3 regions of the Xanthomonas sp. NCPPB 4467 genome follow, and region 2 is predicted to be linked to each of the others. Evidence: predicted binding sites of a transcription regulator. Region 2 holds the regulator's gene; each other region holds the start of a gene.

Region 1 (9,957 bases), 2.1 Mb from region 2:
AAGATCCTTCAGGTGGACGTGCCCGGGCACGAACTGCGTGAAGGAATTGGCGATGGCGATGATGGGCTTGTGGAAGTCGCCATCCTGCATGCCGGTGGCGCGCCAGAGTGCGCGCGCGCCGGCCATGTTGCGGCCGTGGGTGGAGGTCTTGGAGCGATACTCGGGCATGGCGATTCGACGGCTGATCAGCGAGCGGTGGCTGGCAATTAGAGCGCGTCGCGACTGTTGCTGCTGCAACCGTCGCGGCGCGTTCTGGCGATCGGGCACGGTAGCACGCAGCCGCCAGGCACGAGCGCGGCGGCAGACGAGTACGAATGCGGCGCGCGCGCGGGCAGACAGGGGTTGCGGCCACCCCAAACGGTTCATCGATGCGGCGCGATACACGCGTTTTCCAGGCTGCGCGCATGCGCGCGGGTTCGGGGGCGGCCACGACAACCACAGCGCTCACCGTCAGGGGGGGCATTCGGGTCGCAGCGTCGTCGCCAACCATGCGAATCGCGGGGCCGGGTGCCTCGCCCATACGTATCTGACCTTCGCTCGCTACGTTTTGCTAGCCGCTCTAAACTGCGCGCATGACCCCTGCCATGTCGTGCCGCGCCGGCTGTGCCGCGTGCTGCATCGCGCCCTCGATCAGTTCGCCGATTCCCGGCATGCCCAACGGCAAGCCGGCGGGGGTGGCGTGCGTGCAACTGGACGCACAGCTGGGCTGCCGGTTGTTCGGGTTGCCGCAGCGCCCGGCAGTGTGCGGCAACTTGCGGCCGTCGCTGGAGATGTGCGGCACATCGCGCGAACAGGCGTTGACGATGCTGACGGCGTTGGAGCGCGCCACGCAGCCCTGAAAAACCAGCAACGCGCCGGTGCGTCGACGCGATTCAGCAGTCGGCCACGCGCCTGCTCAGTCGCCCGCCGGCCCACTCAGATACTGATCCTTGAGCCGCACATAATGTTGCGCGGAGTAATGCAGGCTTTCGATTTCCTTGTCGCTGAGCGCGCGCGCCAGCCGCGCCGGATTGCCCAGCCACAATTCCGCTTCGCCAACCACCTTGCCGGGCCCTACCACCGCACCGGCGCCGACAAACCCGTAGCGTTTGATGGTGGCCCCATCCAGCACGCAGGCGCCCATGCCGATCAGGCACAGGTCTTCGATGGTGCAGGCGTGCAGGATGGTGCCGTGGCCGACGGTCACGTCGGCGCCGATGATGGTTGGATAGCCGGCCTTGTTGAACGGGCTGTGGTGGCTGACGTGAATGATGGTGCCGTCCTGCACGTTGGTGCGTGCGCCGATCTGCACGTGATTGACGTCGCCGCGGATCACCGTGCCTGGCCACACCGACACATCGTCGCCCAGGCTCACCTTGCCGATGATGGTGCAGGCCGGGTCGACATAGACGCGTGCGCCCAGCTGTGGGGTGTGGTCCAGAAATGGGCGGATCGGGGTCACGGCACTCTCCTGCAAGTCAGCGTGCCGCCAACTGCGGACACAGGTGAATGATACCTGTGCGGTGTGTGTTGCTGCGGTAGCGTCAGTGCTGCGCGATGGCAGATGGCATGATGGATGCGCGTTGTGGATGCTTTGGTGGAAGCGCGTATCGATGCGTGTTGGGTGAGGCCGTGGTTTATCGCTGCATGTGAGTGACGCGATTCGAGGTCGCCTGCGGTGCTGTTGCGTGCACATGCGGTGTATCCGGCGATCTGACACAGATGCAGCGCGTGCGTTAATCACGATGCAGGCGCGACCAGGAGTGCCTGACCACACTGCTGCGCGACCACCAGGCAGGCGCGGCGGTTGTTCGGAATCGGTATGAGCCATTCGTAACTCTCCGATTCTGAGCGCGCAGTCCATAGCCACCTGGCAGCTGCTCGCCACGTTCTGTCAGCCACCCCAAGCCGCAAGATCGTTGTCGCCGTGATATTCGCCGACGAAGTGCCTTGCGAAAGGTGGCGCGACACTCCGGACAAGCACCGCACATTCGCGTTTGAAGGCGACTTCGCGCAGCTAACGCGTGAACGATGCGCCTACGAACAAGGCAACCGCGCAGGATCTGATCGCCAGTCGTGCCCTGTGCCTGGAGGCGCAACCGCCAACGCAGACCCCACATCCGAACCCAGCGCTGCGCAAGCGAAGCCCATCGGGTCTGCATCCGATAAGCGCACAACACTGCGGTAATCGGCCTTGAATGGCACCGGCAATCGGCCTAGCGTGCAGGCCGTTGCCACGTGTCGGTCGCCTCTGCCGCACGTGCCAGGTCTTCAGGTGTGCGTCCGCGCGGGGTCCCATGCCGCAGCGTGAATGCACCAGCGCTAACGCTGCGCCACATCAGCTCCCTCACAGGACACGCCAATGCTCCAAAACACGCCAAGTCCACGCAGTTTGTCCTGGAGCGCATGACGCCGTTCCAGTGGAGGGCCGTGGCGGTGTGCGTGCTGCTGACGATGCTCGACGGCTTCGACGTGATGGCGATGGCATTCACCGCTCCGCATGTGTCGGCGGACTGGCAGCTGTCGGGCAAGCTGCTGGGTGCGCTTTTCAGTGCCGGGCTGGTCGGCATGGCGGTCGGCTCGCTGTTGCTGGCGCCGTTGGCAGACCGCATCGGTCGCCGTGCGCTGATCCTGGTGTGTCTGACCATCCTGACCGTCGGCATGGGCGCATCCGCACTGGCAGGCGATGTGTGGCAGTTGGGCGCGCTGCGGGCGCTCACCGGGGTCGGGATCGGCGGCATGCTGGCCTGCGTGGCGGTGACCGCTGCCGAATATTCCACCGCACGCTGGCGCACTACGGCGACGGTGCTGCAGGCCACCGGCTACCCGGTCGGGGCAACGATCGGGGGCGCGATCGCGGCGCTGCTGGTGCAGCACTGGTCCTGGCCATCGGTGTTCTGGCTCGGTGCGCTCGGCTCGCTGCTCTGCGTGCCGCTGGTGCTGGCCTTCTTGCCCGAATCGCTGGACTTTTTGATCGCCCGCCGGCCGCCTCACGCGCATGCGCGCTTCAATGCGGTGCTGGCACGCATGGGGATGGCGCCGCATCCGCAGTTGCCGCTGCCACCTGCGCAGGCGGCAGGGCAGGCGCAGGGGTATGCGGCCTTGTTCGTGGGTAAGCTGCGGCGGCAATCGCTGCTGATCGCGCTGGCGTTCTTCCTGCTGATGTTCGCGTTCTACTTCGTGCTCAGCTGGACGCCCAAGCTGCTGGTGACCGCCGGCCTGTCGGCGGCCGAGGGCCTTACCGGCGGGGTGCTGCTGAACCTGGGCGGCATCGTTGGCGGTACGCTATTCAGTTGGCTGGCCCTGCGCGGGCGCTTGTCGCGGCTCACCGCCGGCGCACTGGTGCTGGTGACGATCGGGATGGTCGCGTTCGGCTTGAGCAGCACGGTGCTGAGTTGGGCATTTGTCACCGCGTTGCTGACCGGTGCGGCCCTGACGGCGGCGATGGGGGGGCTATACGCGGTGGCGCCGGTGGTCTTTACCGCGGCGGTGCGCTCCACCGGCATGGGCTGGTCGATCGGGATTGGGCGGCTGGGCGCCATTGCCTCGCCGCTGTGCGCGGGGGTGCTGCTGGATGCCGGTTGGTCGCCGGCCATGTTGTATCTGGCCTGTGGCGTGCCGTTGCTGTTCGCCGCTGCTGCGGTGGTGGCGATGCGCTTGCCGGAGCGCTGAACCGCTCCGCCGGGGGTGCCCGAAACCGCTGACCGCGCTGCTGCGGTTGCGTTCGCAGACCAAAGAAATCCAGACCGGTGCCGATAACTCCGAAGACCGCCAAGCCCGTGGCGGACTCTTCCGTGGACATTGTGCAGACCAGCGCCGGCATGCTCAGAACCATCGACTCCGACCAACTCCGTCCCGGCATGTATGTCTACAAGCTGCTGGGCGCGTGGGTGCACCATCCGTTCTGGAAAACGTCGTTTCTGGTCGATTCCGACGACGTGGACAAGATTCACGGCAGTCGGATCGAGCAACTGGTGATCGACACCGCCCGCGGCCTGGATGTGGAGACCGGCGCGGCGGTCGGCGAGCAGGCTGCGGGCGATGCGCCAGCGTCGCCGCCCACGCCGGAACCGGAGCCCGAACCGCCGGAGCCGGCGTCCACCGTGCGCAGTGCACGGACCAACAGCGTCACCGCGCAGGTCGGGATCGAAGCCGAAGTGGTGCGGGCGCGGCGCATTTTTGAAGACGGCCGCGACACGGTGGAAGCGATGTTTCGCGATGTGCGGCTGGGGCGCACTGTCGACACCGAGGCGGCCATGCCGTTGGTGGAAGCCATCAACGATTCGGTGCTGCGTCATCCGCAGGCCCTGATCAGCGTGGCGCGGCTCAAGACCGCCGACGACTATACCTATCTGCATTCGATGGCTGTGGCCGGGCTGATGAGCGGGCTGGCGCGGCAGCTCGGTCTGCCCGAGGCGCAGGTGGTGGAAGCGGCGATGGGCGGCCTGCTGCACGACATGGGCAAGGCGGTGACGCCGCTGGAGATTCTCAACAAGCCCGGCCGGCTCACCGATGAAGAAATGGATGTGATGCGCCAGCATCCGCTGGATGGACATCGCCTGCTGGTGGCCGGCGGCGTGCAGAACGCGGTGGTGCTGGAAATTGCGCTGCATCATCACGAAAAGATGGACGGCAGCGGATACCCCAACCGCCTGGTCGGCGAAGACATCTCGCTGATGTCGCGGATGGGCGCGGTGTGCGATGTGTACGACGCCATCAGTTCCGATCGCCCGTACAAACGCGCCTGGGACCCGGCCGAATCGCTCAAGCAGATGGCGTCGTGGAAAGGTCACTTCGACCCCACGATCTTTCAGGCGTTTGTGCGCCGGCTGGGCATCTATCCAGTCGGCTCGCTGGTGCGTCTGGAATCGCAAAAATTGGCCGTGGTGATCGAACAGACCCAGGACGCGCTACTCAAGCCCAAGGTGCGCGTGTTCTATTCGGCCAAGTTGCGCAGCCACGTGCTGGTGCAGGACATCGACCTGTCGCGGCCCGATTGTCAGGACCGTATCGCGCAGATGGAAAGCCCGACCGACTGGGGCTTCCGCGATCTCGAGAAACTCTGGCTGCCGTAAGCGCGCTGCGCATGCAGGCGTTGCGGGATGCTGCTTGCGCGACGCGTGCGTGCGTCGCTCGCCCACACACCGCAGCGCGTTTCTGCGCATCAGGGATGGCGGCCTCGATGCTGCCGGACGGCTTGGACACGCGCAAAGAGCGATGGCTCAAGTACCTGAACAATGGGCGCCCGCCTTCCCGTCTGCCCGGCACCCGTCCATGAACTAGCGAGCGCGACCATGCTGCGCTGCAGCTTGGCAAATGTAGTTATGATAAATAACTATTCCGAAACGCAAACACTTGCCGACCGGATCTCATGTCCAAGCCGTGCCTGGATCACCACCGTCCCCCGCACACCGCAGCGCTGCATCGCGACCATGCGCGTGCGTGGAAGGGCGGTGCGGCAGCGGCACGCGCAGGGACACGGCACGTATCGACAGCCGGCGTGTCCACATCGGCAGGCCTGGCCGCGTCTACAATGCGCTGCACGCCGGGGATCGGCGTTGCGGACCGGGCGCATGGTGCGTACCGCTCCGCCCGCTGCCTTTGTCGCGAGAACCGTCATGCCCGCTACTGCCACTGCTGCACCGTTGCCCGATGCCATCACTGTGGTGGACCAGGCGCGTCTGCTGCGACTGCTGGGCTACCGCATCACCCGCACCGAGCTACTGGTGAGGCGCATGTTTCAGGACTGCGTTGCCGCCTTCGATCTGAAGCCGGTCGATTTCTCTCTGCTGATGCTGGTGGACGGCAATCCGGGCATCAACCAGCGCCAGATCGGCGACGTGCTGCATGTTTCGCCGCCGAACCTGGCCATCGTGGTGGCGCGGCTGGTCAAGCGTCGTCTGCTACGGCAGGTACGCGGGCGTCAGGACCGGCGCATGCAGCATCTGTCGTTGACGCCGGCCGGCATGACCCTGCTGACCGATGCCGAAGCCGAAGTGCTGCGCATGGAACAGCAGCTCAGTGCGGTGCTCGGCACCAGCGAGGCGCCGCTGCTGCGCGCGCTCGATCGCCTGGATCGGCTCGACACGCTGTAAGCCCACTGCGCCGGCCCTCTGCCGGCCAGCGTGATCTCACCAATGTCTTGATGACACGTGCCGTACGCAGCGCGGGGATCGCCCCTGCCTGATCGCGTGCCAGGTGGCACGCCCGCTGTTTCCTTCCAACGCTGGAGATGTGCGTCGTGATTCGATCCTCGGTGGTGCGTGGCGTGGCTGTAAAGGCGGCGTGGCGGGTGCGTGCAGCGCTCGGCCTCGTGGGGCTGCTTGCGAGTGGGGCGGCGCTGGCGCAGGGCGTGCCCCAGAGCATGGCGTTGACCAACGGCCTCAATACCGGCGGGACGAGTTTTCTGGATGGCTTTACCCGCACCACGCCTGGCTGGGCCGTGGTCACCTACCTGCGCCAGACCTCGCTGGATTCGGTGAAGGATGCACGCGGCGACGATGTGCCGGTGTTCGACAACCCGCGCATCGACTCGACGCTGCTGCTGACGCAGATCGCGTACGTCACGCCTTACAAATTGTTCGGTGGCGTAGTGGGCTTCAACACGCTACTGCCGCTGGTGAATCTGGATGCCTCGTTCGGTCGCAACAGCATTGCCACCTTGCGCGACAACGGCGCCGGGGTGGGCGATCTGACCTTCGGCCCGTATCTGCAGATGCTGCCGGTGATGCGCGACGGGCGGCCGGTGTTCTCGCAGCGGTTCGAATTCAACGCGGTGGCACCGATCGGCAAGTTCGACCGCGACCGCGATCTCAACCAGGGCTCGGGCTATTGGTCGCTGATCCCCAATTACGCAGTGACGGTGCTGCCCACGCCCAAGTGGGAAATCAGCGCACGCCTCAACTACGTCTACAACTTTCGCAGCGAGCGCCGGCCCAACCTGCCCGACGGGTTTGCCTTCCGCAACGGCCAGGCCGGCGACGCGGGCTGGATCAATTTCGCCACTTCCTGGGAAGTGGTGCCGGATGTGCGATTCGGCATCAACGCGTATTACCTCACCCAATTTCGCGATAACCGCACCAATGGCCAGCGCGTGTCCGACAGCCGCCAGCGCGTGTTCTACGCCGGCCCGGGCGGTGTGTGGCGGTTCGATGCCAACAACATCCTGTTCGCCAATCTTTACCTGCCGGTGGAAGTCAGAAACGCGGCTTCCGGCAACAACGTCAACCTGCAGTACGTCCATGTGTTCTAGCGCCGGCGCAGCTGGCTCCTACGGAGGGTGGCAATGAATTTGCAAAACAAGACGATCGTGGTGACCGGTGTGGCGTCGGGCATCGGCGCAGAGGTCGCACGGCTTGCGCGGTTCCATGGCGCCACGGTGATCGGTGTCGACCGCACACCGGTGCAGATGACCCTGCATGGCTTCCATCAGGCCGACCTGGGCGATGCGGCCTCCATCGACGCGCTGGTGCGCGCGCTGCCGCAGCAGATCGATGCGCTGGCCAACGTGGCCGGCGTGCCGGGCACCGCGCCGCTGGATGTGGTGGCGCGCGTCAATTACCTGGGCCTGCGGCATCTGAGCCAGGCGCTGTTGCCGCGCATCGCGGCCGGCGGCAGCATCATCAATGTCGCCTCGATCCTGGGCGCCGAATGGCCGCAGCGGCTGGACCTGCACAAGCAGCTGGCCGCTACCGACAGTTTCGACGCCGGTACCGCCTGGCTGGCCGCGCATCCGGTGGCGCACGACACCTGCTATCAATACTTCAAGGAAGCCCTGATCGTGTGGACCTTGCTGCAATCGCGGCCGTGGTTTGCCGAGCGCGGCGTGCGCGTCAACAACGTCTCACCCGGGCCGGTGTTTACGCCGATCCTTGGCGATTTCGCCGCCATGCTGGGCGAGGAGCGCGTCAAGGAAGATGCCAAGCGCATGACGCGGCCTGCGTATGCCGACGAAGTGGCCGAGGCCATCGTGTTCCTCGCATCCGATGCCGCGCGCTGGATCAACGGCATTACCTTGCCGGTCGATGGCGGCCTGGCATCCACCACGCTGTAATTCCCCACTGTTTTAGCAGGAGGCTAGACCATGAATGCTCTTCCCAGCGCAGCGATCGCTGCGACCGCCACACCCGCGTGGCACGGCTGCATCTTCAATGGCGAGTGGGTGCCAGGTCACGGCGGCGCCTTGCCGATCTATGAGCCGGCCACCGGCGGTTTGTTGCACGAGGTGAGCAAGGCCGATCTGGCCGATGTTGCCGCTGCCGTGGCACAAGCCAAACACGCGCAGCGCGCCTGGGCCGCCACCGCGCCGCGCGAACGCGCTGCGGTCTTTCACCGCGCCGCGCAGGTGATGCAGGCACGCAGTGCCGAAGCCGCGTTGCTGATCGCACGCGAAACCGGCGGCATCCTGCCCAAGGCGCAGCGCGAGGTCGATGAAGCGGTGGCGTTCTACCAGCACGCTGCCGGCCTGCCGTTGCAGGCGATGGGGCAGGTGCTGCCGACCGGTGCCGGCCAGCTCAGCCTGGCCCGTCACATGCCATTGGGCGTGGTGGCGGTGATCTCCCCGTTCAACTTTCCGTTGATCCTGTCGCTGCGTTCGGTGGGGCCGGCATTGGCGATGGGCAATGCGGTCATCCTCAAACCCGACCCGCGCACGCCGTACACCGGCGGGGTGATCATTGCGCAGGTGCTGGAAGAAGCCGGCCTGCCCAAGGGCTTGCTGCACGTGCTGCACGGCGATGCGCAAATTGGCCAGGCGCTGGTGGAAGCGCCGGATATCCCGATGATCGCCTTCACCGGTTCCACTGCGGCCGGCCGCCGCATCGGCGAAATTGCCGGACGACATCTGAAAAAGGTGGCGCTGGAACTGGGCGGCAACAACGCGGTGATCGTGCTCGACGATGCGGATCTGGATCGCGCCGCCTCGGCGATTGCCTTCGGTGCGTACATGCACCAAGGCCAGATCTGCATGGCCACCGGACGGGTGCTGGTACAGCGGAGCGTGGCCGATGCGCTGACCCAGCGTCTGGCGGAAAAGGCGCGCCATCTGCCAGTGGGCGACCCGGTCAGCGGCACCGTGGCACTGGGGCCGATCATCGACCAGCGCCAGCTGCAGCGGGTGATCGATATCGTCACCGACAGTGTCGCCGCCGGCGCGGTGGTGGAAGCCGGCGCAACCAACGAGGGGCTGTTCTACGCGGCCACCGTGCTGTCCAACGTGCGTCCGGGCATGCGCGTGTTCGATGAGGAAGTGTTCGGGCCGGTAATCAATGTCAGCGTGTTCGACACCGACGAAGAAGCCGCGCAGATGGCCAACCATGGCGAATACGGCCTGGCCGCCGGCATTATGTCGGCCTCGGTCTCGCGGGCGCTGGCGCTGGGCGAACGCCTGCATCCGGGTCTGTTGCACATCAACGACCAGACTGTATTGGATGAGGTGATCAACCCGTTCGGCGGCACCGGCGCATCCGGCAATGGCACCAGCGTCGGTGGCCCGGCCGATTGGGAGCAATACACGCACTGGCAGTGGCTGACGATCAAGAACGAGGTGCCGCAGTACCCGTTCTGACGGCAGGCGCCGGGATCGGCTAGCTGGTCCCGACGCAAGTCCAAGGCATGGCGGGCTGCGTTGCTGTGTCAGTGCCGAGCTTGTTGCGACGTCGTCGTGCCCCGGCTCGGCAGCGCTTTATCGAGTCACTCGCCGGTGCGGAAACGCGTCGGCGAGCAGCCTGCCTGCCGCGCAAAGTAGCGGCTGAAGTACGCAGCGTCGAAAAATCCAAGGGCCGCGGCAATCTGCTGCACGCTCAGGCTGGTGTAGCGCAGGGTGCGACGTGCTTCGAGCATGATCCGGCGCTGTAGCAGTTCCAGGGCCGAGGCATCGGCAAGCCGTCGGCACACCGCATTGAGATGGCCCGGCGTCAGACCAAGCTGATCGGCGTAGCGGGAGATCGGCCAGTGTGCGCGGTAGTGCTGGTCGATCAA
Region 2 (9,957 bases):
GATCAGCGGCAACGTGTGCGAGCGGCGATCCAGTACGGCGCGGCCGTCGAACCAGCCCAGCGAGGTCTGCGGTGCGTGCAGCACTTCGACCACACGTGCCAGCGGCAGCGCGTACACCGCTTCGCCAGCCTGCACCAGTAGCGTGGGCAGGATGGCCAGGGTCAACGGCACGCGGATCATGAAGCGGCTGCCGCGGCCCAGCTCGGACTGGATCTGGATTTGCCCGCTCAACTCGCGGATACGCGACTGCACCACGTCCATGCCGACGCCGCGGCCGGAGATGTCAGTGACTTCAGCCTTGGTCGAAAAGCCCGGCATGAAGATCAGATGCAGACACTCGTCGGTGCTCAGACGCGCAGCGGCTTCGGCGTCGATCAGGCCCTTGTTGCGGGCGATTTCGCGCAGACGTTCCGGGTCGATGCCGGCGCCGTCGTCCTGGATTTCGATGCTGACGTAGTCGCCTTCCTGCTGCGCAGACAGGCGCACATGGCCGCTGCGTGGTTTGCCAGTGGCTTCGCGCAATGCCGGCGATTCGATGCCGTGGTCGATCGCGTTGCGCACCAGGTGCACCAGCGGGTCGGCCAGGGCTTCGACCAGATTACGATCGAGCTCGGTTTCGGCGCCGACCAGTTCCAGTTCCACTTCCTTGGACAGGGTGCGCGCAACGTCGCGGGCCACCTTGGGGAAGCGCGCGAATACCTTGCTCACCGGCTGCATGCGGGTGCGCATGACCGCGGTCTGCAGGCGGGCGGTGGCGATATCCAGCACGCTGACCGCGCGGTCGAGTTCTTCGTCGCGCAGACGGGTGCGCAATGTCTTCAACCGGTTGCGCGAGAGCACCAGTTCGCCAATCAGATTGACGATGGCGTCCAGGCGCTTGGTATCCACGCGCACGGTCTGTTCGGCTTCGGCGCCGCCTTTGGCGGCGGCCTTGGGCGCGGCCTTGGCGCCTGGCGCCGGCGCGGCATGGCCGTCGTCGTGCGCAGGTGCGGCAGCTGCCGCCTTGGGCGCGGTCTTGACCGCCGGCGGTCCGCTCTTGGCATCGAACTGTGCGATCAGCGACGGCGGTGCATGCGGCACGGGTTCGCCCGAGCTCATCGCATCCAGCATGGCCTGCAGATAGTCCAGCGACTGCTGGGCGGCATCGAAATGATGCGCCTGCAGCACCGCCTGGCCCGAGCGCGCCATGCCGAGGGTTTCTTCGGCGGCGTGGCACAGCTCCACCATCGGTTTGATCGCCAGAAAGCCGGCGCCGCCCTTGAGCGTGTGGAAGCCGCGGAACACCGCGTTGAGCTGGTCGGCTTCGTCTGGCGCCTGTTCCAGCGACACCAGCTGTTCGCCGAGGCGATCCAGGATTTCCTGGGCCTCGACGATGAAATCGGCAGCAATATCGTCTGGAACAGCACTCATGGTTACAACCCCAATCCGGACAGCAAATCGTCGGCGTCGTCTTGCGACACCGCGTGACGGTCCAGGCCCTTGACCGCAGGACCGGCAAGACCGCCGTCGTCTTTCTTCGGCTCGGTGCTCTTGGGCGGCAGGCCCAGCGCGCCGAAGCCTTCATGCACGCGGCGCACGATCCCGGCCACGCGGCGAATGATCTGCCCGCTGAGGTCCTGGTAGCTTTGCGCCAGCGACAGCTCGGTCAGGTTGTGGCGCATCTGGTCCATCAGCGCGCCCTGGTCCTGATTCAGACCGCCGTCGCGCAGCTTGTTGGCCAGCTCGCGGCATTCTTCGACCAGATCCAGGGTGCGATGGCTGGCCTTTTCAGTCATTTCCACCACGTGGTCCAGGCGCGAGCAGGCATCGTCCAGTTCGCCGGCTTCTTCGGGCACGGTGGGCAGCTCGCCCAGCGCTTGCCCAAGTTCGCGCGCGAGCCGGCTCAGGCCCTGCATCATCGGACGCGTGCGCAGGGCGGCGAGGTGATCGACCTCGCGCTTCCACGCAGCTTCGTCACCGCTTTCCAGTGCATCAAGTGCACCTTGCAGACGCTCGATCAACGCAGCGCGTTCGGCATTGGTCTCCACGGTGGCGTTCATCAGGCGGTCGCCGCCAGACGTTCGAACACCTTGCCCAGCTTTTCTTCCAGCGTCTGCGCGGTGAACGGCTTGATGATGTAGCCGTTGACGCCGCACTGCGCCGCTTCGATGATCTGCTCGCGCTTGGCTTCGGCGGTCACCATCATCACCGGCAGGTGCTTGAGCTTGGCGTCGGCGCGGATGTTGCGCAGCAGGTCGATGCCGGTCATGCCGGGCATGTTCCAGTCCGTCACCACGAAATCGAACGGGCCCGCGCGCAATGCAGCCAGCGCGCTGTTGCCGTCTTCGGCCTCTGCGGTATTGGTGAAGCCGAGATCTGCCAACAGATTCTTGACGATACGTCGCATCGTCGAGAAGTCGTCCACGATCAGGATCCGCATGTTCTTATTCACATCAAGCTCCTAATACGAAAAAATACGCGAAAAAATTAGTCGTCAATTTCGACACCGGCATCGGCCAGTTCGAAGACTTTGAGGCGGCCGCGCAAACGCACCACGGCCTGGCCATGGATCTGGCAGACGCGCGACTCGCTGACACCGAGCACAGCGCCGATTTCCTTCAGGTTCAATTCCTGTTCGTAGTACAGCGACAGCACCAGCTGCTCGCGCTCGGGCAACTGGCCGATGGCCTTGCCCAGCTCGCGGCCGAATTCGCCACGCTCCATCATCTGCTGCGGGTTGGGGCCACCCTTGGCGGTGGTGTCCAGCTCGCCGTGATCTTCGATGCGCGATTCCAGGCTCAGCACCTGGCCGCGTGCGGCGTCTTCCATCAGGCGCAGGTAATCGGGCAGCGGCATTTCCATCGCGGCGGCCACTTCGGTGGCGGCGGCGGCGCGGCCGGTGTTCTGCTCGATCTTGCGCACGGCGGCGGCGGCGTCGCGGGCACGGCGGTGCACCGAACGCGGCACCCAGTCGCCACGGCGAATTTCGTCGATCATCGAGCCGCGGATACGGATCGAGGCGTAGGTTTCGAACGAGGCGCCCTGGTCGGAGTCGTAACTGCGCGAGGCTTCGATCAGGCCGATCATGCCGGCCTGGATCAAATCGTCCACTTCCACGCTGGCCGGCAGACGCGCCGCCAGATGGTGGGCGATGCGGCGGACCAGATCGGCGTGCTGGGTCACCACGTCGTTGGCGTTATTGCGCTGCACGGCGCGGTACTGCGCGCTGGCCGTGGTTGCGGTAGCAGTGCTCATGCGGCCACTCCCCGTTGGATGATGCGTTCGACAAAGAACTCGACGTTGCCGCGCGGCACGGTGGGAGCCTGCCAGCGCGAGGTACGGCGTGCGATTTCGGCAATGGCCTGCGCCGACGGGCTGGCGGGATACGCCTTGATGACGGGTTGCTGACGCTGCACCGACAGGCGCAACCAGTCGTCCTGCGGCACGTGGCCGAGATAGTTCAGCGACACATCGCCGAGGAACTTTTCGCACACGCGCGAGAGCTTGTCGTACAGCAGGCGGCCTTCGTTGGGGTCGCGCACCATGTTGGCGATGATCTGCAGGCGGTCCACGCCGCGTTCGCGCGAGAGCACCTTGATCAGCGCGTAGGCGTCGGTGATCGAGGCCGGCTCGTCGCAGACCACCACCACGGTGTCCTGGGCGGCCTGGCAGAAGGTCAGCACGCTGTCGGTGATGCCGGCGGCGGTGTCGATGACCATCACGTCCAGGTCGCGTTCCAGTTCGGAGAACACATTGACCAGGCCGATGTGCTGGGCCGGAGCCAGTTCCGCCATGTGGCGGCGACCGGAGGCGGCCGGCACCACCAACACGCCGCCCGGGCCTTCGATGATCACTTCATCGAGCGTGCAGCGGCCGGCGATCAGGTCGGCCAGGGTGAACTTGGGCGACAGGCCCAAGACCACATCCAGGTTGGCCAGGCCAAGGTCGGCGTCCAGCAGCAGCGTGCGTTTGCCCATGTCGGCAAGCGCCACGGCCAGGTTGGCGGAGATGTTGGTTTTGCCCACGCCGCCCTTGCCACCGGTCACGGCAATCGTGCGCACCGGGCCCAAGGGCTCGGGACGGGTCGCCGTCAGGGGGAAGGCGTTGGTCAGCTTTGCGTATTCACGCGACTGCATGGTTGTGCTCCGGAGTACAGGGCTTATCGGCAGCGCGCCGTAAATCTTCAAGACGAAGAACGAGACTGGCGGCATTGGCGCGGTGCAGGTCGTCGGGGACCCGCTGTCCGTCAGTCACCCAGGTGATGGGCAGTTGGTGGTCGACCACCACCGACAAGGCGCTGCCGAAGCGGCCGGTCTCGTCGAGTTTGGTCAGCACCACGCCTTGGGGTTTGGCGTGGGCGAAGCGGCGCACGACCTCGTCGAGGTCGGCAAAATGGGAGTTGGCGGGCAGCACCAGCAGCGAGGTGACCTGCTGGGCGGCGCGCAGCCAGTTGAGCTGGGCAGCCAGGGCGCGGTCGCGCTGGCCCATGCCGGCGGTGTCGATCAGCACCAGCTTGTAGTCGCGCAGGCGATCCAGCAGCGCGAGCAGGCTGTCGGCGCTATCGGCTTCGTGCACGGCAATGCCGAGCTGGCGGCCGTAGCTGTGCAGCTGCTCGCGGCCACCGACGCGCAAGGTGTCGGTGGTGACCAGGGCCACGTCGCGCGGGGCGTGCTGGGCGGCGAAGCGCTGCGCCAGCTTGGCGATGGTGGTGGTCTTGCCGGCACCGGTCGGGCCGACCAGGGCGATCACGCCGCCGCGTTCCAGCGGGTCGATCGGAGCCACCGGCAGACGCTTGGACAGCAGGCCCAGCATCAGCCCGCGGCCGCGGTGCAATTCGGTATCGGCCGGGATCTGCATGGCGACATCGCGGGTCAGGCCGGCATCGAAGCCGTAGTCGTCCATCAGCTCCAGCGCCTGCGCACGCACCGGGGAGCCACGCAGGCGCTCGTCGGTGAGGCGGTTCATTTCGCGCTCGATCATCTGGCGCATCAGCGCCAGTTCGCCACGCAGCTGCTTGAGTTCTTCGTCGTTCTGCGGGACCGGTGCGGCGGCCACCGGCACCGCGGCCAGCGCGGCGGGGGCGACGACGATCGGCGGCAACGCGGCTGGCGGCAGGATTTGCGGCAGCGCGTCGTCCAGGTCGAAGTCGGCTTCGTCGGCGAATGCATCGTCGTCCTGCCCATGTGCGGCGTAAGCCGGGGCGGCGAGGGCGGCGGCAACGACCGGGGTCGGCGCCTGCACCGGAGCGGCCTGCACGGCGGGGCGCTGCACCGGGGCGGTAGTCAAAAAGTCGGCGAACAGCTGTTCCGGCACCGCCGACAGCGCGTGTTCCTGACGCTGCACAACCGGGGCGGCGACGTCCTGCACGGCCGGCATCGGCACCGCACTGCGGATCGGGGCGGCCACCGGGGACTGGCGCGGCACGCTGACCGGCTGACGCAGCGCCATGGCGGCGATCATGTCTTCGGCGGCGCTGGCAACGCGCTGGCGGTGGCTCATGCCGTTCTCGGCGGCCGGCTTGAGCGGGGCATGCACCGGAGCGGCGGGGCGGGCGGCGGCCTGCACCGGAGCCTGCTGCACGGGCGCCTGCTGCAGCGGAGCGGTGTGGGTGATCGGCGCATCGGAGCGTGCGGTTTCCAGTGCACGCTGCACGAGTTCTTCGTCGTAGTTGCTGGCGGCGACGATCTCGATGCCTTCAGCGGTACGACGGTTGGATAGGATCACTGCATCCGGGCCGTGCTCTTCACGCACCATGCGGAATGCGGTGCGCATGTCCGGGGCGACAAAGCGTTTGATCTTCATGCCACGTGCCTCCAGGAACGGGACCCGCCGGACGCCGGACGGGTGCGCGATGAATGTGGGTGTGTTGCCAGCGTCATGAGTTGCCTGTCCCGTTCGGTTGTTCCAAGTCCTGCCATCCGCCCCGCAGCGGTGGTGCTGTCTGCGGTCTCGCCAGAGCTAATGCACGCGGCGTGCCAAAACGGCGGTGCTGGGTTTTTGGCGAGGGCGGCTGGGCGCTGATGCTGAGCCGGGTGCGCGGCGCTAAGTGCTTGTCCTGATTGGGATGTTTGGCGGCGTTGTCGCCGGTTCGACTGCGCCCATGGGCCGGACGGCGGGGCAGATCGGGTGTCTGGGAGTGCATTGAACGCCTGCGCGCACCGCGACACCGTCGCGCGCGTCATGCTTCCCGGAGTCGGTGTCATGCAATCGATTGGGGGTTTTGCCGAGTGGCGGATTTCCGGCGCGTGGCGTTGGCGGTTGGTGGCCGGCCTGCTGTGATTGCTGGAGAACGCGATAGAGGCTATCGGGCTCTACCGGAGCGCTGATACATTCGTAGGAGCGCACCTGGGCGCGATGGGCTGTCCCGGTGAAGTCGTCGCGCCCGGGTGCGCTCCTACACAAGCGGTGTCGGCGACGTTGTCCAGTCCGAGCTGTGCTGTCTTCTTGGGATCTCGTATCCCAGCGGTTGACCCGTCTGGATCAAAGCTCACCCGCGTTGTCGGATGACCCAGTACGTCGTAGGAGCGCACCTGGGCGCGATGGGGCTGTCCCGGTAACGCTGTCGCGCCCGGGTGCGCTCCTACGGAAGGGGGGCGACGACGATGTGCGTTCGGCTCAGCTGATCGTGCCGACCAACTTCAGGCGTTTGTCTTCCGGCACTTCGCTATACGCCAGCACCGACAGGCTGGGGACGCTGTGGCGGACCAGGCGGGCCAGGGCGGCGCGGACCGTGCCGGGGACCAGGACCACGGCCGGTTCGTTGCGGGCTTCCTGTTTGCCGACGCAATCGGCCAGGCTCTGGTGCAGGCGCTCGGCCAGGCCGGGCTCCAGCGCCACACCGTTACCGTGGGTGGATTCCTGCAACACGCGCTCCAGCTGCGGGGCCAGCGTGAATACCGGCAGTTCGGCAGACATGCCGGCGATTTCCTGCACGATGAAGCGGCCCAGCGAGGTGCGTACCGCGGCGGTGAGGGTGGCCGGGTCCTGGCTCTGCGGGGCGTGCTCGACCAGCGCTTCGACGATCTTGCGCAACTGGCGCACCGGGATCCGCTCGATCAGCAGGTTCTGCAGCACGCGCACCACCACCGACAGCGGCAGCGCCTTCGGGGTGAGGTCTTCCACCATCTTGGGCGCGGTCTTGGCGAGGGTGGCAAGCAACTGCTGCACTTCTTCGTGGCCGAGCAGCTCCGGGGCGTGTTCGCGGATCAGGTGCGACAGATGCGTGGCCACCACGGTGGCCGGGTCGACCACGGTGTAGCCCATCGATTCGGCGTAGGAGCGCTGATGGGTCTGGATCCAGGTGGCATCCAGGCCGAATGCCGGGTCCTTGCCGGGAATGCCGTCCAGCTGGCCGAGCGCACCGCCCGGGTCCAGCGCCAGCTCGCGGTCGGGGTAGATCTCGGCGGTGGCTACCGGCACGCCATGCACCAGCAGGCGATAGGCGTTGGCCGACAGTTCCAGGTTGTCGCGGATATGCACCGGCGGCACCAGGAAGCCGATGTCCTGGGTGAGCTTGCGGCGCACGCCCTTGATGCGCGCCATCAGTTCGCCGCCCTGGTGCTTGTCCACCAGCGGGATCAGCCGGTAGCCCACTTCCAGGCCCAGCGGGTCGATCGGGCGCAGTTCGTCCCAGCTCAGTTCGGCGCTGGCCTGCGCGGCGGTCGCCGCGGCGGCGGCCTTGGGGTCGCTGGCGGGGTCGCCGGTCGGGGCGACCACCAGGCTGCGCTTGTACATTTTCCAGGCGATCACGCCCAGGATCAGGCCCAGCGTCAAAAACGCGACGTTCGGCATGCCCGGGACCAGGCCGACCAGGCCCAGGATGGCGGCGGCCACCGCCAGTGCGCGGTGCTGGCCGAACACCTGGCTGATCATGGCGCCGCGCATGTCCTGCGCACGCGAGGCGCGGGTCACCAGCAAGGCGACCGAGGACGACACCAGCAGGGCCGGCAGCTGCGCTACCAGACCGTCGCCGATCGACAGCAGGGTGTAGGTGGACGCGGCATCCACAAAGCTCATGCCGTGCTGGAACATGCCCACCGCCATGCCGCCGATGAGGTTGATGAACAAAATCATGATGGCGGCGATGGCGTCGCCGCGGATGAACTTGTTGGCACCGTCCATTGCGCCGTAGAAGTCGGCTTCTTCGCGGACCTCTTCGCGGCGGGCCTTGGCTTCCTCGCGCGTCAGCAAACCGGCGTTGAGGTCGGCGTCGATGGCCATCTGCTTGCCGGGCATGGCGTCCAGGATGAAGCGGGCGGTCACTTCCGACACGCGCCCGGCACCCTTGGTGATGACCACGAAGTTGATGATGGTCAGGATCGCGAACACCACGATACCCACGGCGTAGTTGCCGCCGATCACGAACTGGCCGAAGGCCTCGATGACCTTGCCGGCCGCGGCGTGGCCGTCCTGGCCGTTGATCAGGATCACGCGGCTGGAGGCGACATTCAGCGCCAGCCGCAGCATCGTGGTCATCAGCAGCACGATCGGGAAAATGGTGAATTCCAGCGGGCGCTGCACGTAGATCACCGCCAGCAGCACCATCAGCGAGATGGCGATGTTGAAGGTGAACAGCGCATCCAGCACCGGTGCGGCCAGCGGCACCATCAGCATGGCCAGCATGGCCATCAGCGCCAGCGGGGCGCCCAGGCCGTTGCGCAGCAACTCCATGACGCGGCGGGCATTGAGCGGGGTGGGTTGGGCGCTCATGCGCTGGCTCCCTTACCGAACTCATCCACGTCCAGCGAGGGCAATTCCGGCATCGGGCCGCCGTTCCAGCCACGCAACTGGTAGACGTAGGAGAGCACCTGGGCCACGACCGAATAGAGTCTCACGGGAATTTCCTTGCCGATTTGAGCTTCCCTATACAAGGCGCGTGCCAAAGGCGGTGCGGTGACGATCGCCACCCGGTGTTGTTCGCAGGCTTCGCGGATACGGAAGGCCATTTCGTCCACGCCCTTGGCCACCACGATCGGGGCGCGCATCTTGCCGCCTTCGTACTTGAGCGCCACCGCGTAGTGGGTCGGGTTCATCAGCACCACGTCGGCCTTGGGCACCGCTTCCATCATCTGGCGCTGCGACATCTGCATCTGCATCTGGCGGATGCGGCCCTTCACTTCCGGGCTGCCCTCGCTTTCTTTCATCTCGCGCTTGATCTCTTCGCGCGTCATCTTGAGCTTCCGCATCCAGTTCCACTTCTGGTACGGCGCGTCGATGGCGGCCAGCAGCACCAGCGCGCCGGCGGTGTAGAGCAGCAGGCTCTTGGTGAAGTGCAGGCCGTTGCCGATGGCCTGTTCCAGCGGCTGGTTCACCAGCGAGCGCAGGCCGTGCAGGTTCTTGGAGATGCACAGCCAGGCCGCCAGGCCGACAAACAGCAGGCGCAGGATCGACTTGACCAGCTCGGCAAGGCTGTTGCTGCCCCACATGCGCTTGATCCCGTTGGCCGGATTGAGCTTGGTGAGGTCGGGCATGATGGCCTTGCTGGAAAAATGCAGGCCGCTCATCAGCAGCGGGCCGGCCACCCCGGCCAGCAGGCAGACGCCGATCAGCGGCAGCATCACCCACAGCAGCTGCATCAGCAGGTCGCCGAAGTGGCCGAACAGCGCCATCGGGTTCTCGCGCATCCTCGGGTCGGGGCTGAGCGCGGTCTTCATCCACACCGCCGCGCCATCGCCGATGCCGCCGGCCAACGCCATCAGGCCGAACACGCCGGCGCCGAACACCGCTGCGGTGGACAACTCCCGCGATTGCGGGATGTTGCCTTGCTCACGTGCCTCGCGCAGGCGTTTTTCGGTGGGAAGCTCTGTACGCTCGCCGCCGTCGTCGGACTCGGACATGGAGGTGCCGGTGGGGGATCAGCCTGGTCTCATGCAAGCGGCGTTCCAGTTTCGGAGCGGGAATCGGGATTGGAGAATCGAAAAAAGCACTGGCCCCACGTTGAGCTGCTGGAGGGTTGTGGCGACGGTGAGGGGCGAGGGC
Region 3 (9,957 bases), 2.2 Mb from region 2:
GGCTGCGCAAGAACGCAACGCAGGTCTCTTGCGCGGTTTTCAAAAATCCGGTCCCCGATGCGTGGCAAACCGTTGCCGCTGATCATGGTCGATGTGCACATCTGAGAGACCTGTTCTTTCCCTGTCATGGCACGCCAGCGATCGCACTGCTGGCTGCGCGCATCTTGCCTACGCTACACAGCCACGCGCGGCGATCGCCATGCGCAGCGCTCTCCTTGTCACAGGGCTGTCCATGTTGGTGCTGTTGAACAAACCCTATGGCGTGCTGTCGCAATTCAGCGACCGCTCGCAGCCACCCAAGCGCACATTGGGCGAGTTCGGCCTGCCGCCGGACGTGTACGCGGCGGGCCGCCTGGATCACGATAGCGAAGGACTGTTGTTGCTTACCGACGATGGTGCATTGGCGCATCGGCTCACCGACCCGCGGCACAAGCAGCCCAAGACGTACTGGGTGCAGGTGGAAGGCGAGCCGCAGGAGACACAGCTGCAAGCCCTGCGCGATGGCGTGCTGCTCAACGATGGCCCGACCCGGCCTGCAACCGTGCGCAAGCTCGACCCCGCGCCGGAGCTGTGGCCGCGCAATCCCCCGGTGCGTGCGCGCAAGACCGTGCCCGATGCCTGGCTGGAACTGCAGATCACCGAAGGCCGCAACCGTCAGGTGCGTCGGATGACCGCATCGGTCGGTCTGCCCACCTTGCGTCTGGTGCGGGTGGCGATCGGCGACTGGAGACTGGATGCGCTCGCGCCTGGCCAGTGGCGTGTGGATGACACGCCTGGCCCGCGACAGGGGCGTGGGTCGCGTAGATAGCGCTGGGCTGTTGCGATCACCTCGATGGCGCGATGGCTGCAATCGCCAGTGCTGCGATCGAACTGCGGCGATTGCATGCCTCGTTCAACGAGCGGCTGACGACACGTAGCGAGCAGCTCTCACGTGGGTGTGGATGCCGCACTCGGATCCGGCGTGTACGTGCACGGGTAGTCCATGCTGCACCGAGCACCGAGCACCGAGCACCGGCCGCGCCCGCCTGACGATGGGCGCAGTCGTTTTCTTAGCTGCTCTAAAGCGGCGTAGCGATCCGGCAACGCAGTGGGTTGCTGTGCGGCTGCGTGCCACACGGCGCTGTGCAATGCCTGCCCACAAACGAAAACGCCACGGCGAGAGGCCGTGGCGTTCTGGAGTGCAATCCGCCTGTTCGGCGGACTCGGTGTCTTATTCGACGCCGTCGCTCGGCGTCACTGCAGCGCGGCGCTGGTAGGCGGCGCGACGTGCATTGGCATTGCTGGCGTGTTCGCGATCCAGACGATGCACGTTGCCACCCAGCACCTGCTGACCACGCTGACGCTTGCGATACACCGCATAGCCGATCAGGCCAAGGCCGGCGACGGCCGCTGCCACGGTGATGGCCGGGTTGCGCTTGACCAGCTTGCTGGCCGCCTTGCCGCCGCTGCGCACTGCGCCCAGGGCCACGCCGGTCTTCAGCCATTCGCTGGCGCCCGGACCGAAATGACGCAGGCTGCTGCCGGCGCTACGTGCCTGGTCGCCCGCAGTGGATGCGGCATGACGCAGTTGGTCGCCGGCGGTGCCGGCCAGTTCCAGGGCACGCTCCAGGGCGCGTTCGGTGATCACAGTCAGCTTGCTCATTGAAGGCGTTTCCTTTCCGAGTACGTGACCTGCAGTCTGTGGCCAATGGCGTATAGGCGGCGTTAGCGGCAGTAAGCGCCGTTTGGCTAACGGTTAAAAAGCGCTGTTGCCTGCGTGCAAGAGAGATGCCGCTTCGCATTGCACGACCAACGCGCGGCCGTCCCCTCACCCCAGCCGCTCTCCTGGCGGGCGAGGGGCTACAGCAAGGCGGATCAGGTGCCGCGGGGTTTTGCGCGATGGGTTGCGGCGGCTGTCCAGGGGTCGTCTGGCCATGGATGCCTGGGATACCGCCCCTTCATTTCTTTTTTGACGTCCGGATAGGTGGTGGCCCAGAAGCTTTTCAGATCCTGGGTGACCTGCAGTGGGCGTCCGCCGGGCGAGAGCAGGTGCAGGGTCAGCGGGATGCGGCCATCGGCAATGCGCGGGGTTTCGGCCAGGCCGAACAGTTCCTGCAGCTTGACCGCCAGCACCGGCGGCAGCGGTTGCTGGGTGTGGTCGACTGCGTAGCTGATCTGGCGTTCCATGCCCGACGGCACGCTGATGCGGGTGGGAGCGTGGCGGTCGATGGCCTGGCGGCGTTCCCACGGCAGTGCGGCCTTGAGCGCTTCGCCCAGGCTGGACTCATCCAGCGCGTCGAGCCGGGTCTTGCCGGCCAAGGCCGGACGCAGCCAACGGTCCAACGAGGCGAGCAGTGCGGCATCGGAGAGATCGGGCAGCTCCAGCTCGGGCATCCACACCCGCAGCGACAACACACGCGCGCGCCATTGCTGCAGGGTCTCGGTCCAGGGCAGGGCATCCAGGCCGAGCTGGCGCACCGCCTCGGTCAGGGCGCCGGCCGCCTGCGCGGGATCGACGCGGCCGGCGGGGCGGCTATCGAGCACGATGCGGTCGAAGCTGGATTGCCGGCGCGCGACCAAGGCGCGTTTGTCGGCGTCCCACTGCACCACGTCCTGCTGCACGAAGCGCTCGGGCAGGCTGCGGCGCAGATACGCCTCGTCGACCGGAGCGGCGCGCAGCAGCAGGGCGTCCCTGGCCTCGTAGCGTAGTTCGCTGGCGACCAGCCACGGTTCGCCGCGCAGGTCGCTGTGGTCAAACAAACGCGCGCTGCGGCCGTTGGCGAGCAGATAGCGCAACGGGTCGGTGGGGTGGCGTGCGGCGATGCGGTCGGGGAAGGCATGCGCGAGCAGGTCGCCCAGCGCGTGCGCCTCCACGCTGGTGGGTGGGGCGGTGTCGCAGCGCAGTCGGCGGCGCCATTGTTTGGCGGCGCTGTCGATCGCGGCCAGGCCACCGCGGTTGGCATCGGGCGCGCTACGGCCCTGGCGAAATGCCGCCAATGCGCGCCAGCGTGCGGCCAATCCATCGCCGCCCTGCCGCAGCGGGTCGCGCGCTTCCAGCAACGCGGCCAGGTCGCAGGCCAGTGCCAGGCGCGATGCAGCGCCGGCCTGCGCCAGCATCGCGGCCAGACGCGGATGCGTGCCCAGCGCCAGCATGCGGCGGCCCAGCGCGGTGATGCCGCCGCTGTCGCTGAGCGCGCCCAGCCGTTGCAGCAATTCGCGCGCGGCCGCCAGCGCGCCGGTGGGCGGGGCATCGACAAAGCGCAGCGCATCGCTGCCCCAGGCGGCCAGTTCCAGGGCCAGGCCGGCCAGTTCCACCTGGGTGATCTCGGCGCGCCGTTGCGGTTCCAGGCGCTGCGATTGCGGCCACAGCCGGTAAGCCCAGCCGCTGGCCACGCGTCCGGCACGGCCGGCGCGCTGGTCGGCCGATGCCTGCGAAATGGTGGCTACATCCAGCCGCGAAAAGCCGCTGTTGGGGTCGTAGTGCGGCTCGCGCGCCTGGCCGCTGTCGATCACCGCGCGCACGCCGGGCAAGGTCACCGACGACTCGGCCACGTTGGTGGCCAGCACCACGCGGCGGCGGCCCTGCGCATCCGGCTGCAGCACCTGGCTTTGCGCCTCCACCGACAACTCGCCGTGCAGCGGCAATACCTGGATGGCCGGGTCCAGTGCGTCCTGCAAGGCGCCTTGCACGCGCGCGATCTCGCGTTGGCCGGGCAAAAACACCAGCACATCGCCGGGATGGGTGAGCAGGGCATGCTCCACGGCGCGCCGCGTCTGTGGTTCCAGCGCTTCGTCGCGGCGCGCGGGGAAATGTGCGATCTCCACCGGAAAACTGCGCCCGGCGCTGCTCAGGCGCGGCGCATCCAGAAAGCCGGCCAGCCGCTCGCCATCCAACGTGGCCGACATCGCCACGATGCGCAGGTCCTCGCGTACCTGTGCCTGCACGTCCAGCGCCAATGCCAGGCCGAGGTCGCCGGCCAGATGGCGTTCGTGGAATTCGTCGAACAGCAGCGCGCCCACGCGTTCCAGCATCGGGTCGTCCTGGATCATCCGGGTCAGGATGCCTTCGGTGACCACTTCGATCCGGGTACGCGCGGAAGTCTTGTTTTCGAAGCGGATGCGGTAACCCACCGTTTCGCCGACCGGCTCGCCCACCTGGCGTGCCATGAACAGCGCAGCGCTACGTGCGGCCACCCGGCGCGGCTCCAGCATCACGATGCGGCGGCCGGCCAGCCATGGCGCATCCAGTAACGCCAACGGCACCTGGGTGGTCTTGCCGGCACCGGGCGGGGCTTCGAGCACCAACCGCGGATGGGCGGCAAGGCTATCGCGGATTTGCGGCAGCAGCGGGGCGATGGGGAAGGCAGGTTCGGTCATGCGCGGCAAGGATACGGGCCTGCTCGCGCCGGTGCGATGGTCGGGGAGGCAGGTGAAGCCTGTCAGGGAGTGGCGTAGGACCTGTCGGCAACGCAACTGTTTGGGCTTGCCGCCAGCGCTCGCTGCCCGGCAACGTGCGGCGGACCAAGAGCCTTGCGTGCACAAAGATGTGCGCCATTTAGCCGCTCCGGCAGCGTCCGCTCGGTCTGCTGCGCGGTGGGCCGGACGCGTGCAAATGCAGGGGGCTTTTCTGCTTCAGAGTGCATGGCCGGCGTCGATAACCCGGTTGAACCCGTCACTGGATCGACCATGTCCACCCCCTCCCCGCGTTTTGTCAGTCTGCAAAGCAAGCTGTTGGGCGCCCTTGCGCTTGGCCTGTCGATCATCCTGTTATGCGCACTCGGCGGCCTGGGCTCTGCCTGGCTGAGCCTGTCCGGCAAGGTGCCGGTGGAAGTGGCGCAGGCTTCGGCCAGCGAAGCACTCACCCGCGATTTCCGCCTGCAGGTGCAGGAATGGAAGAACGTGCTGATCCGTGGCCGCGACCCCGCACAGCTCGAAAAACATCTGACTGCCTTCCGCGACAAGGGCAAGAGCGTGCAGGGCACGGTCGCCTCACTGGCAGGCGCGCTGGCCGATCCGCAGGCGCGTGCGCTGGCGCAGGACTTTGCCAAGGCGCACCTGGAACTGCAGGCCAGCTACGAAGCGGCGTTGGGCAAGTTTGCCGAGTCCGGTTACGACACCCAGGTGGGCGATCAGCTGGTCAAGGGCAAGGACCGCGCGCCCAGCCAGACGCTGGAGGCGTTGGTCGCGCGCAGTAAGGCGTTGGCCGATGCGGCCGTGCTGGCAAGTTCGCAATCGGCGCAGCGCATGCTGGTGTATTCGGCACTGGCCACCATTGCCGCCGCACTCTGTCTTGTGGCGGTGTTGGGGTGGTGGATCCGGCGCTCGATCGTGCGGCCCATCGAAAACGTCGCGCGTGCGGCACGCCTGGTGGCGGTCGGCGATCTATCCGCGCACGCTGCGGTCAGCAACCGCGATGAAATCGGCCTGCTCGGCCAGGCAATGGGGCAGGTGGTCAACACGCTCACCGATGTCTCCAGTGCGCAGGCGGACATGGCGCAGCGCCACGACGCCGGGCAGATGAGCTACCGCATGGACGCGCAGGCGTTTCCCGGCGCTTACGGCCGCATGGTCGATGACACCAACGGGTTGATCGGCGCGCAAGTGGGCCTGATCGGCACCATGCTGCAGGTGATGCAGCATTACGCGGTGGGCGACATGTCGGTGGACATGCCGCGCCTGCCCGGCGAAAAGGCGCAGATCACCGATGCGATGGACACCACCAAGCGCAACCTGGCTGCCATCAATGGCGAAATTCGTGGCCTGGTGGACGCCGCTGCGGCCGGCGATTTTGCCACCCGCGGCAATGCCGCTGCCTACAAGTTCGAATTCCGCGGCATGGTCGAGGGCCTCAATGGCCTGATGCAGAACGTGGACCAGAATCTGGGCGAGTTGTCGCAGCTGCTCAAGGCCATTGCCGATGGCGATCTGACCGCGCGCATGCGCGGCAACCAGCAGGGCGTGTTCGCGCGGATGCGCGACGATGCCAACGCCACCGTGCAACGCCTCACCGATATCGTTGGCGATATCACGCTGGCCGCGCAGACCATCCGCACCGCCTCGGCAGAAATCGCCGCCGGCAACAGCGATCTGGCGCAACGCACCGAACAACAGGCCGCGAATCTGGAAGAAACCGCCGCCTCGATGGAAGAGCTCACCTCGACCGTGCGCCAGAACTCCGACACCGCGCAGCAGGCCAGCCGGGGTGCGCAGGCCGCTGCCGAGATCGCCGGCCGTGGCGGCGAGATGGTCGCCAGCGTGGTCGATACCATGGGCGAGATCGAAGTGTCGTCCAGGAAGATCGCCGAGATCATCAGCGTCATCGACGGCATCGCGTTCCAGACCAATATCCTGGCGTTGAACGCGGCGGTGGAAGCGGCGCGCGCCGGCGAACAGGGCCGCGGCTTTGCCGTAGTTGCTTCGGAAGTGCGCGCGCTGGCGCAGCGCTCGGCCGGGGCCGCCAAGGAGGTCAAGCAGTTGATCGATGCATCGGTGGAGAGCGTGGCGCGCGGGAGCGCACGCGTGGATCAGGCCGGACGCACGATGCAGGACATCGTGCAATCGGTGCAGCAGGTCACCACGCTGATCGCCGAGATTTCCGCTGCCTCGCGCGAGCAATCGTCGGGCATCGAACAGGTGGCGCGCACCGTCAACGACATGGACGAAACCACCCAGCGCAATGCCGCGCTGGTGGAAGAAGCCTCGGCCGCTGCACGTGCGATGGAAGAACAGGCAGTGGAGCTGAGCGAAGCGGTGTCGGTATTCCGCCTGGATGCACGCAAGCCGCGGTTGGTGGCGGCTGCATGAGGGCGGCGCACAGCCGCTGCGTCGCCGACAGGTGCGCGGTGGGGTTGCGGTGCCGGCAAGAAGGGCGACGTCTGCACGCCGGTTTCTGCGCGCCGCGCATTGCCGCCTGATCACGGCTTGCTGGGTGGTGTGGGTTGCATCATGGCGCGGTAGTGGCGATGGATCGCCGCAGCTGCGTCGCCTGTTTCAGCGGCCTGGCGATGCGGGCGGCTCCACATCGCCCGGGTACTGCCTGCCGAAGCATTTTTCCAGGCGTTGATCGCGCTCGCGCTGGTTGCAGGGCTGGCGTAAGGCCCCGGTCATGGATAACGCTGCGCGCGCCACGCCGGAGCGGAAGGCCCAGGTCTGCTGCACTTCGCCACCATCCGGTGCCCAGGCCTGGTTGAAGCGCGTGGTGTCCACCGGCAATGCATCCGGCGGCGTGAGCAGGCGCTGGCTGCGTGCGGCGATCACCGGCGTGAGACGCGGATGGGCGGCAAGGCTATCGCGGATCTGCGGCCGCAGCGGGGCGATGGGGAAGGCAGGCTCGGTCATGCGCGGCAAGGAGACGTTTCTGCTGCATGGAGTGCGACAGAGACCTGTGCGCGACTGTCGGCAGCCCGCTGCGTTCTGGCTTATCGCATACAGCGCACGAAACGCTCCACGCCGCAGCGAAGCGTCGGGTGCGAGATGCGTAATCGCAGCGCTAAATCAGAAATCCCCGCATCCCACTTCGGTCAGCGTCTCTCCACAATCAGCAGGCCACTCCGCCAATCCAGAGACGCTATGAACGACTACGGTTCTTATCGCTACCTGCCTGCCGATGGTTGGTACGCCACCTATCCCCAAGTGACCGATACCAACGAGGTGCGCGTCTTCCAACGTGTGGCGCTATGGCGGGTTGCCCCGCACGGCAACATCGTGGGTCTGATCTCCTCGCCCGACGGCGGCCAGGAGGACGTCGAGTCGCAGCTTCTCAGTGCCCCGCGCGGACAAGGCGTCCACTACATCCACATGGATGATTTGACCGAACAAGAACGCGAGCAGATCCGCCACAGACGTTTCAGCTGATCGCACCTGCTGCGTTTTCGGCGCGCTCACGCGTGATCTGACCACTACGGGACGGATGGCGCATGGTCATCCGCACCGTAGTGGTGAGGCAGGTCGTGCATGCCGTTCTCGACAGTACTCTTGTGCCGACAACGAGCATCCGCTGGACAAGCGCCAGCGGCCAAGCCCGTGCGCTGAAGATCACCCCGCTTCGCGTACCCGGGCGGTGAGGCCTTTGAGGAAGGCGCGCAACAGTTGGTCGCCGCACGGGCGGAAGTTCTTGTGGCCGGGCTGGCGGAACAGGGCCGACAACTCCGGCTTGGACAACGGGAAGCCGGCGCCGGCGAAGATGGCGTGCATGTCCACATCCTTCAGTTCGAAGGCCACACGCAGTTTTTTCAGCACCAGGTTGTTGCCGACGCGAGTTTCCAGCGGGCGGACCGGCTGGCTTTCGTCGCGGCCGCGGAAGCGCAGCACCAGGCCATCGAGAAAGCGCGCCAGCATCGCATCGGTGCAGGGCTCGAAACCGGGCTCGTCTTCCTTCTTCAGCCAGGCCTGTACCTGCGGCTTGTCGAGCGCGAACTCGGGGTCGGCCAGGTGAGTGATTTCCACCACCTTGTCGTCGCTGAGGTCGAGCATGTAGCGGATGCTGCGCAGTACATCGTTGTGGATCATGACAATTCCGGAGCCCCGGCCTGTCGCCGGAAAGGCGTCATTCTACGGGGCCGGGACGGAACGCGGCGTGTGTCGCGCCGCTCCGAGGCTGCTCGGAAGCGGCTGACAAGGCCTTGCGAGCAGTCGTTGTATGCAAGCGGTCGGTGCGCGGCAGTTGCAGGTCGAGCGGTATCGCCGGCCCACGGACCGATCGCGCCGCCTGGCGGGGGAGCGCAGTTGGTCTGAGCGCTCCTCAGCTGCCGCGATAAGTGGAATACCCGTACGGCGACAGCAGCAGCGGCACATGGTAATGGCCGTCGTCGGCAATGCCGAAGGCGATGGGCACCTGTTCAAGGAACGGGGGGGCGGCCAGTGCCGTGCCGGTGGCGCGCCAGTAGCCGGCCACGTCGAATTCCAGCCGGTAGCGGCCGGGGGGCAGGGTCAGGGCGGCCAGCGCCGGGCAACGCCCGTCCTGGTCGGTGACCGCTTCCAGCTGCAGTGTGTCGCCGGCGAACAGGCGCAGCGGGACGCCAGCGGCAGGCCGGCCATTGGCGGTGTCGAGCACATGGGTGGACAGGCTGCTCATGCCACTGCCTGGGTCGGTTGCGGCCACTGGCCGAGGAATTCGGGTTGGTCGTAGGCCAGATAGCTGTCGACGATGGCCTGGCGGTCGTCCAGGAACAGCTGGTCTGCCACCGCGCGGGCCAGCCGCGGCAAGGCGACCTTGAGCCCGGACAGCGCTGCGGCCGAGGGGCCGTGGTTGATCAGCGCCGAATAGTTGAAGGCGAACAACCCGTGCAGTAGTGCGGCGTCGTCCGGCGTGCGTGGCAGCAGTTCGAAGCCCGGCCCCAGGTACGGGTGTGCATCGAGCACCGGGTTGGCCTGGCCCGGCGGTGCTTGATAGCGGTCTGCCCAACAGGCAATGCGGCCGGATAGCGCGGCCAGCTCCGGGCGCAGCTGCGGGTCGGTGACCAGGCCAGTGGCCACGGCCAGGAAATCGAAGCGGTGTTCGCCGTGCGGGGTACGCACCACCACCGCGCCATCGCGCTCGGCCACCTCCAGCCACGGCGCGCCCAGGTGCAGCGCAAAGCCAGGGTGCGCGCAGGCGCGCCGGAAGGTGTCGTTTGTGGGCGGTTGGTTGTGTGCGAAGAAGCTGGCCATCATCCGGTACTTGTCCGCATCGGGCAGGGTCAGAAACCGCGGAATGATGCCGGCCTGCTCCATGTGGCGGAACGGGTTGATGCGCGGCAATTCACTGCGGCGCACGAACACTTCGGCCGTGGCGACGCCTTGGTCCAGCGCAAAACAGGCGTTGTCGAATGCCGATGCGCCGCCGCCGAGAATGCCCACGCGCTTGCCGGCAAGCGCGGCGAAGTCGATGTGGCTGGAGGTGTGTGCGTAGCGGTGGCTGGGCAGGGCACGGCCGATCCAGTCCGGCACCACCCACTGGCCGCCGCCCTGGATGCCGGTGGCCAGGATCAGCTTGCGCGT

The links. Region 2 encodes FliA, which starts transcription of late flagellar genes. Its sites were predicted from a motif close to TAAAGTTTNNCNNNCNNNGGCCGATAA; they were not measured.
Region 1: ACCQ06_RS02020 (HD-GYP domain-containing protein) is a predicted target of FliA. The motif match lies at 3,712-3,738, and genes of this name have one in related genera.
Region 3: ACCQ06_RS01660 (methyl-accepting chemotaxis protein) is a predicted target of FliA. The motif match lies at 4,611-4,637, and genes of this name have one in related genera.

The regions. Positions count from the first base shown of each region.
Region 1 is NZ_CM191260.1:479,599-489,555, forward strand. Features, by position in the region: gene ilvD (dihydroxy-acid dehydratase) at 1-168, opposite strand, end outside; gene ACCQ06_RS02000 (YkgJ family cysteine cluster protein) at 585-839, shown strand; gene ACCQ06_RS02005 (gamma carbonic anhydrase family protein) at 896-1,441, opposite strand; RNA gene ACCQ06_RS02010 (sX9 sRNA) at 1,802-1,879, shown strand; gene ACCQ06_RS02015 (MFS transporter) at 2,386-3,651, shown strand; gene ACCQ06_RS02020 (HD-GYP domain-containing protein) at 3,801-5,054, shown strand; gene ACCQ06_RS02025 (MarR family winged helix-turn-helix transcriptional regulator) at 5,598-6,074, shown strand; gene ACCQ06_RS02030 (SphA family protein) at 6,212-7,231, shown strand; gene ACCQ06_RS02035 (coniferyl-alcohol dehydrogenase) at 7,265-8,032, shown strand; gene ACCQ06_RS02040 (benzaldehyde dehydrogenase) at 8,063-9,544, shown strand; gene ACCQ06_RS02045 (helix-turn-helix domain-containing protein) at 9,670-9,957, opposite strand, start outside.
Region 2 is NZ_CM191260.1:2,575,228-2,585,184, forward strand. Features, by position in the region: gene ACCQ06_RS11155 (chemotaxis protein CheA) at 1-1,410, opposite strand, end outside; gene ACCQ06_RS11160 (protein phosphatase CheZ) at 1,413-2,039, opposite strand; gene cheY (chemotaxis response regulator CheY) at 2,039-2,431, opposite strand; gene ACCQ06_RS11170 (RNA polymerase sigma factor FliA) at 2,467-3,234, opposite strand; gene ACCQ06_RS11175 (MinD/ParA family protein) at 3,231-4,115, opposite strand; gene flhF (flagellar biosynthesis GTPase FlhF) at 4,102-5,781, opposite strand; gene flhA (flagellar biosynthesis protein FlhA) at 6,595-8,688, opposite strand; gene flhB (flagellar biosynthesis protein FlhB) at 8,685-9,815, opposite strand.
Region 3 is NZ_CM191260.1:398,996-408,952, forward strand. Features, by position in the region: gene ACCQ06_RS01645 (pseudouridine synthase) at 233-808, shown strand; gene ACCQ06_RS01650 (hypothetical protein) at 1,211-1,642, opposite strand; gene hrpB (ATP-dependent helicase HrpB) at 1,855-4,356, opposite strand; gene ACCQ06_RS01660 (methyl-accepting chemotaxis protein) at 4,666-6,783, shown strand; gene ACCQ06_RS01665 (hypothetical protein) at 6,970-7,317, opposite strand; gene ACCQ06_RS01670 (hypothetical protein) at 7,549-7,833, shown strand; gene ACCQ06_RS01675 (YehS family protein) at 8,014-8,487, opposite strand; gene uraH (hydroxyisourate hydrolase) at 8,720-9,052, opposite strand; gene hpyO (FAD-dependent urate hydroxylase HpyO) at 9,049-9,957, opposite strand, start outside.